3 regions of the Lacticaseibacillus styriensis genome follow, and region 2 is predicted to be linked to each of the others. Evidence: riboswitches for the same ligand, from Rfam matches in the RefSeq annotation. Region 2 holds a riboswitch; each other region holds the start of a gene.
The links. A riboswitch is a leader RNA that binds a small molecule or an ion and turns the genes downstream of it on or off. The one in region 2 is predicted to bind lysine.

Region 1: another riboswitch for lysine. It lies ahead of LACSTY_RS14305 (ABC transporter permease subunit); the one in region 2 lies ahead of LACSTY_RS09000 (amino acid permease).
Region 3: another riboswitch for lysine. It lies ahead of lysA (diaminopimelate decarboxylase); the one in region 2 lies ahead of LACSTY_RS09000 (amino acid permease).

The regions. Positions count from the first base shown of each region.
Region 1 covers NZ_CP132483.1:3,053,769-3,056,042, reverse strand. The annotation lists gene LACSTY_RS14305 (ABC transporter permease subunit) at 1-1,480, opposite strand, end outside; lysine riboswitch at 1,587-1,760, opposite strand; gene LACSTY_RS14300 (helix-turn-helix domain-containing protein) at 1,921-2,274, shown strand, end outside.
Region 2 covers NZ_CP132483.1:1,883,939-1,886,212, reverse strand. The annotation lists gene budA (acetolactate decarboxylase) at 45-755, shown strand; lysine riboswitch at 815-989, shown strand; gene LACSTY_RS09000 (amino acid permease) at 1,135-2,274, shown strand, end outside.
Region 3 covers NZ_CP132483.1:107,203-109,476, forward strand. The annotation lists gene lysA (diaminopimelate decarboxylase) at 1-1,326, opposite strand, end outside; lysine riboswitch at 1,463-1,642, opposite strand; gene LACSTY_RS00475 (aspartate kinase) at 2,133-2,274, shown strand, end outside.

The DNA of each region.
Region 1 (2,274 bases), 1.2 Mb from region 2:
TGAAGGTCATGATGAGATAGATGCCGCTGACGATCAGATAGGTGTGGAAGAACTGGAAGCTTTGGCCGGCAATGGTTTCGCCGCTGAAGAACAGTTCGGAAACCGAGATAACCGACAGCACGGACGTATCCTTAATATTCACAATGAACTCATTCGTGACCGCTGGCAGGGAATTACGAACCGCTTGCGGCAGGATAACTTTCATCATGGTTTGTAGGTGCGTCATGCCCAGCGCACTGGCTGCTTCGAACTGCCCTTCATCGACGGAAATAATCCCGCCACGGATAATTTCGGAAATGTAGGCGCCAGTGTTAATCGAAACAATCAAAAGCGCTGCGGTGGTGCGATCCATGTTCAGGTGCCAGGCTTGGGCGGCGCCATAATACAAGACCGCTGCCTGAACAATCATTGGCGTGCCGCGGAAGACCTCGATATACAAGGAAAGCAGCCAATTGATAACTGCCCGCAAACCGCGCTGTCCCAACTTCTTGGGTTTTGGCGTGGTGCGAATAATCCCGACTAACAGGCCGATGATGAAGCCAACAAGGGTGCCGACCAAGGCCAGTAACAATGTCATACCGGTACCACGCAAGAGCATCGGTCCGTACTGCTTCATAATGGCCATGAACCAGTTACCGCTCTTTTCGGTCGAAGGCTGATTATCGACCGCCTCATTCATCAGGCGTGCCCGCTCCTTTTTAGAAATCGTAGCGAGCAGTTCATTGATTTTAGCTTTATTGGGATCGTTTTTCCGCAACCCGATTGCCAGGTTGGTGTCGCTGGCATCGGTTTTAAATCCCTGGCCCTTGGCAAAATGGATATACATCAGGTTCGGGTTGGCGCGTTCTGCCGTGATCCCTTCAGGAACTTCGGAAACGTAGCCGTCAATGGTGCCAGACTCCAAGGCCACCCGCATCGCTGGGAAGTCGTTCATGGCCGGTTCCTTGACGACTCCTTTGATTTGGTTGATCGCCTGATAGTGATAAGTACTGAGTTGAGCCGTCACTTTGGCGCCTTTAAAATCAGCAATACTCTTGGCTTTTGCATATTTGCTGTCTTTACGGACGACCATGGTCAGATTGGAAATGTAGTACGGATTGGTAAAATCAATCGTTTTGCGCCGATCCGGTGTTGGTGACATCCCGGCGATAATGGCATCGATTTTGCCGGAAGTTAAAGCAGGCGGCAGGCCATCCCAAGAGGTTTTGACCACAACGACTTTCTTGTGCAGTGCCTTAGCGACTTTCCGCGCAATCTGAACATCGTAACCATTGGCGTATTCATGACTGCCTTGAATCTTGACCGCGTTATTGGCATCTGTGTTCTGTGTCCAATTGAACGGTGCATAGCCGGCTTCCATACCGACTTTGAATGTGTTGTCGTCGCTCGCAGCATTGACCGGTTTAGCAGCAAAACCGCCAAGCAGCAGACTCAATACGAGCCCCAGCACACCCAAACGTGCAACCCAGTGTTTTTTCATAAAATGACATTCTCCCTTCTTGTAGTGGGAAATAGAGCTGGAACCAAAAAATCGACCTTTATTGAACAAGCAATAAAGGTCGATTCCATCGATTTTAGTCATAAACCAGAATCATAGCGCCCCGAAGCAACCTGCTTCGACAGTCCATGAGTTATGCGCTCATGGCCCAATGCGGATCGTCCGAACACGGCCCGACATTTCGGCGGCGGCACTTACGACTGGTTCAACATGATCCGGCACTCCCCAGTTTTCGTTGCCCACCGCAACCTCTATTTCTTGGTGGTGTATTTAAATGTCAAAATCGAGTTTAGCGGAATGGGGAATGAAAGTCAATTAAGTCTGTGCTGGCAAATGCATGAAAAATAGAAAGATATTTTGAAAAAATGACAAAACGTGTTAAATTTGTCTAATAAACTTCTCATAAAAAGGGGCGGGTGCTGATGCCGGAGGAGCCTGTCAAAGTCGGGGCCTATTTACGGGCGTTGCGTCTTGAGGAAAATGACTCATTGGAAGAAATTGCGGCGGGGATTACGACGGCCGCTACTTTGTCACGCTTTGAACGGGGGGAGACCCAGCTCAGTGCAGCCGTTGTTTTAAAACTGTTAACGCGCTTTGATCAAGATGTTGAATTGATGCAACAAGGCTATCGGGCATTGAATCCGGAGAATTTTTTCCAACAGGTTAATCGGGCCACGGTTGCCGGTAAGTCAGCGTTGCAGGTGTTAGCGCAAAAGCAGTATCGCTTGTGGCGACAAACCGGGCTGATTTTTTACCGACTGAATCAGATTAATATT
Region 2 (2,274 bases):
GGGCGGCTGCAGGCCCAACCCTGCGCAAAAGGAGGGACTTCTTTTTGGAAACGGATCGATTGTATCAACATGGGACACTGGCAATGTTAGTGCCTGGTTTGTTTGCCGGAACGCAGACAATTGAAGCGTTGTTGCAACATGGTGACACTGGTATTGGCACGTTGACCGGCCTTGATGGCGAGTTGATTATTCAAGCCGGCAAAGTTTATCAGGTTAACGCACAAGGTACCGTTCGCGAAGTTGCAGCGGATGAGAAAGTGCCGTTTGCGAATGTTCATTATCAAGCCGATGTTTCGGCCGGGAAGCTTCAGGGGTTGGATCTGACCGGATTTCAGAAAGCGGTTCTTGATCGGTTACAAACGAGCAATCTTTTTGCGGCAGTTCGGGTCGAAGGTACCTTCACGCAAATGCACACGCGCGCTGTGTTGCCGCAACAGCCTCCTTATCCGACGTTGACAGAGACGGCTTCAGGCCAAAAAGAATTCCATGCCGATAACGTCAAAGGCACGCTGATCGGTTACTTTTCACCGGATCTTTATGCCGGTGCGGTATCGCCGGGTTTCCATTTGCACTTTTTGTCGGCTGATCATCACATGGGCGGGCACATTCTCGGATTTGAGCTCGACAGTGGCGAATTATTTTTACAAAAGTTTAGCGACTTTCAGTTACACTTGCCAACCGATGACGAACCGTTCTTAAGGCAGCACTTTGACACGGCTAGTTTAGTCGATGACATCCGCAAAGCTGAAAATTGAGTTAAAACCGGGTGAGAGCCGGTTGCCGTTAGAAACAAGACATGATAACGTGAACCATAATCAAGATTAGAGGTCGCACCGATCATCAGTCGCAACTGCAATGGCCTGAACGCCAGATGCGCAGTTGTTAAAGGGAAAGGTGCCGAAATGCCGGCTTAGTTCAGTAAGGCGGTGTTGGGCCAGTGGATAACATCTGCTGGACTGTCGCGACTATCGCGGGGCGCTAACAAATCGGATCACGTTTATTCATGACGAGAAGTAGAATAAGCCGATGGGTTAGTTACTGACACCCACCGGTTTTTTTTAGTGCTTAAACGCCCTGTAACTGTAACAAACCCAACGTTTAACATCTCAACCCATTCAGCAAAGGAGTACATTTGTGGCACAGTCAGCAACGAATCAGGTAAAACGAGAACTCAAAACCCGGCATCTTTCAATGATTGCCCTCGGCGGCAGTATTGGCACCGGACTTTTTGTCGCCAGCGGCAGCGCGATTGCAACTGCCGGACCGGGCGGCGCAATCGCAGCTTATATTGGTATCGGGTTAATGGTGTTCTTTCTGATGACTAGTTTAGGCGAAATGGCCACCTATGTGCCGGTATCCGGTTCCTTTTCAGAGTACGCCAGCCGGTTTGTTGATCCGGCGTTTGGTTTTGCCTTAGGTTGGAACTACTGGTTTAACTGGGCGATCACCGTTGCCGTCGATGTTTCAACAACGGCCATTGTGATGCACTTCTGGTTGCCAGATGTGCCGGGCTGGCTGTTTTCGCTGGGCTTTTTGGCGCTCATTTTTACGATTAACATTATTTCCGTTAAGTCGTTTGGCGAAACCGAATACTGGCTGTCATTAATCAAAGTGATCACCGTCCTGGTTTTTCTGGTCGTAGGTTTGTTAACCATTCTGGGAATCATGGGCGGGCACGGTCCCATCGGCTTTAAAAATTATACGACCGGCGCGGCGCCGTTTGTTGGTGGGCTGCCGGCAACATTAGCGGTTTTCGTGGTCGCAGGGTTTTCTTTTCAAGGCACCGAGCTAATCGGGATTACCGCGGGCGAAAGTGCTACCCCGGAAACCAGCATTCCCAAGGCGATTAAGCAGGTGTTTTGGCGGATCTTATTGTTCTATATTTTGTCTATCGCTGTCATTGCCGCCATCATTCCTTATACCAGTCCGAACCTGTTAGGCGCCAGTGTTGATCAAGTGGCAATTTCGCCGTTTACGCTGGTTTTTGATCGAATTGGCCTCGCCGGAGCGGCCAGCGTGATGAACGCCGTGATTCTGACATCGGTTTTATCGTCTGCCAATTCCGGCATGTATGCTTCAACCCGAATGTTGTGGGCCATGGGCGGATCCGGGTTTGCGCCACGCGTTTTTCAAAAAACGAATACACGCGGCATTCCGATTGCAGCCTTACTACTGACGACGCTGGTCGGGGGTTTGACATTTTTAACCAGCATCATGGGACCCCATGTTTACCAACTGTTGGTCGCCGCATCCGGTCTGACCGGATTCCTGGCG
Region 3 (2,274 bases), 1.4 Mb from region 2:
GTTGGCGGTGGTTGCGGGTGTTGACGAGCTCGGTGCGGCGTAGTGGTGATCGTGCTGAATCAAGTCGGCGTAAGTTTCGCGCGTGACGACCAGCTGGGCCTGGCCATTTTCAACGAAAACGACGGCCGGCCGCGGGTTGCGGTTGTAGTTGGATGCCATGGAGTAGCCATAAGCGCCGGTGTCGAAAACGGCAACCACATCACCTGGCTGGGTGGCGGGCAATGGGGCATCGTCGATTAAAATATCCCCGGATTCGCAGTACTTGCCGACGAGATGGACATGCTCGGTTGGCTTGGCGGTCGGGTAATCGGCAACCACCGCAGTGTATTGCGCCTGATAAAGGGCGGGGCGAATGTTGTCGCCCATGCCGCCGTCAACTGCAACATATGGCCGCAGCCCAGGCACGTCTTTACGGCTGCCGACCGTGTAAAGGCTGTAGCCGGCGGGGCCGACAATCGACCGCCCCGGTTCAATCCAGACTGCCGGAAGCGGCCAATCGAGCTGACTACTTTGCGTCTTGAGGGTGCTCAGAATGGCTTTGACAAACGCTTCTGGCGGCAACGGATCATCCTGGCTGGTGTAAGCAATCCCGAACCCACCGCCGACATTGAGCACTTGCGGGGTGAAACCGAATTGCCGGTGCCAGTTATCGAGGACTGTCAGCAGCTTTTGGGTGACGGCTTCAAATCCGGCTACTTCAAAAATCTGCGAGCCGATATGGGCGTGGATGCCGAGCAGGTTCAGATGTTCGTCGGCTAAAATCCGCTTGGCTGCTTCATCTGCCTGCCCGCTTTCAAGATCAAAGCCGAATTTACTGTCAGTTTGGCCGGTTTGATCATAAGCATGGGTGTGGGCGCTAATCCCGGGAGCGACCCGAATCAAAACATCTTGTTGGCCAACTGCTGCTTTCAAGAGCTCATCAAGCAGATCCAATTCATGAAAATTGTCCACGATGATCGTGCCGACGCCGGCATCCAGTGCTTGTTGCAATTCAGCTTTGCTTTTGTTATTGCCATGAAAGCTGACCTTTGCCATGGGAAAATCGGCGGCTTGAGCCGTGTATAATTCGCCGCCGGAAACCACATCGACATGAATGTTTTCAGCCTTGGCGACATCGTACATTGCAATGGTCGCAAACGCCTTGGAAGCATAACTGACAGCATAACGGACGTTGGCAGCCTCAAAAACTTGTTTAAACGCGCGAATCTGGTGGCGAATCGCTCCGACATCATACACGTAAAGCGGTGTTTGAAACGTGTGCGCCAGTTGACTGGCCGCAACGCCGCCAATGGTTAATTGACCTTCTTGATTTGTAGCAAAATTCATATCAGGCATCCTCCTTGAGCGTTCACTGGGCCGGTTTCTGGCCCAGTGAACGCGTTACGGCAGGGCGATGGCAAACGAAAAGGGATCCTTTTGTTTGGCCACGCGTCAAACAAAAAGATCCCAACTTGCAATCTACTTGAATGATAGCGCCCCGCTTAGGTTTCTAAGCGACAGTACAGGATTTATTCAACCCTGGCCCAACAGGCTTGCCGATCCCGGCGCCCCCATTTCGGCAACCGCCCCTTTCACCAAATGTCAATGCGAAGGATCTCGCTCGATTCGGATACTCATGTTGGTTGCAACCTCTATCTGTTTATCACCAGACTATAATAAAAAAACGAAGGCGTCAAGAGCGTGAACTGGGCCGGTTAGAAACCGGAGTGTAAGTGGCCTCAGGCGTGATGGCCCGAACTTGGCCATTGCGCCTGAGGTCCTTACACGCAGGTTTCTGGCCCAGTGAACGCGTTTACGAGAGCAGCAGAGATTAGCCATTGAATCAAGCTCCTTACATGCAGACTCGTTCCTGCGCCAGCCCATTGTTCGCCACCCACTACCCCAAACGCCCCGTCACCCATTTGAGCAAAAAAATTAGAAACAAATTTCAACACTTTGTTTCTATGCAATGCCGACAAAACGTGCTGATTTTCCGCCGTCGCTGGGGGTTGTGTTTCTGGGAGAGTCTGCTAAAGTACAAAATAAAATGACAGAGTTCTCATTTGCAGAAACGAGCTGACAAAACGCGATGTCTGTGAGCGAATAGCTGCGAGTTGCTTGCGATAGAGAACCCATTAGGGAGGCAGTTTATCGTGCGGGTCGTAAAGTTTGGCGGGTCATCATTAGCAAATGGGTCGCAGTTTGCCAAAGTTGTGGCAATCATGAAAGCAAATCCTGCGCGGCAGGTGATGGTGACTAGCGCGCCTGGTAAACGGCATCCCGGTGACGTTAAAG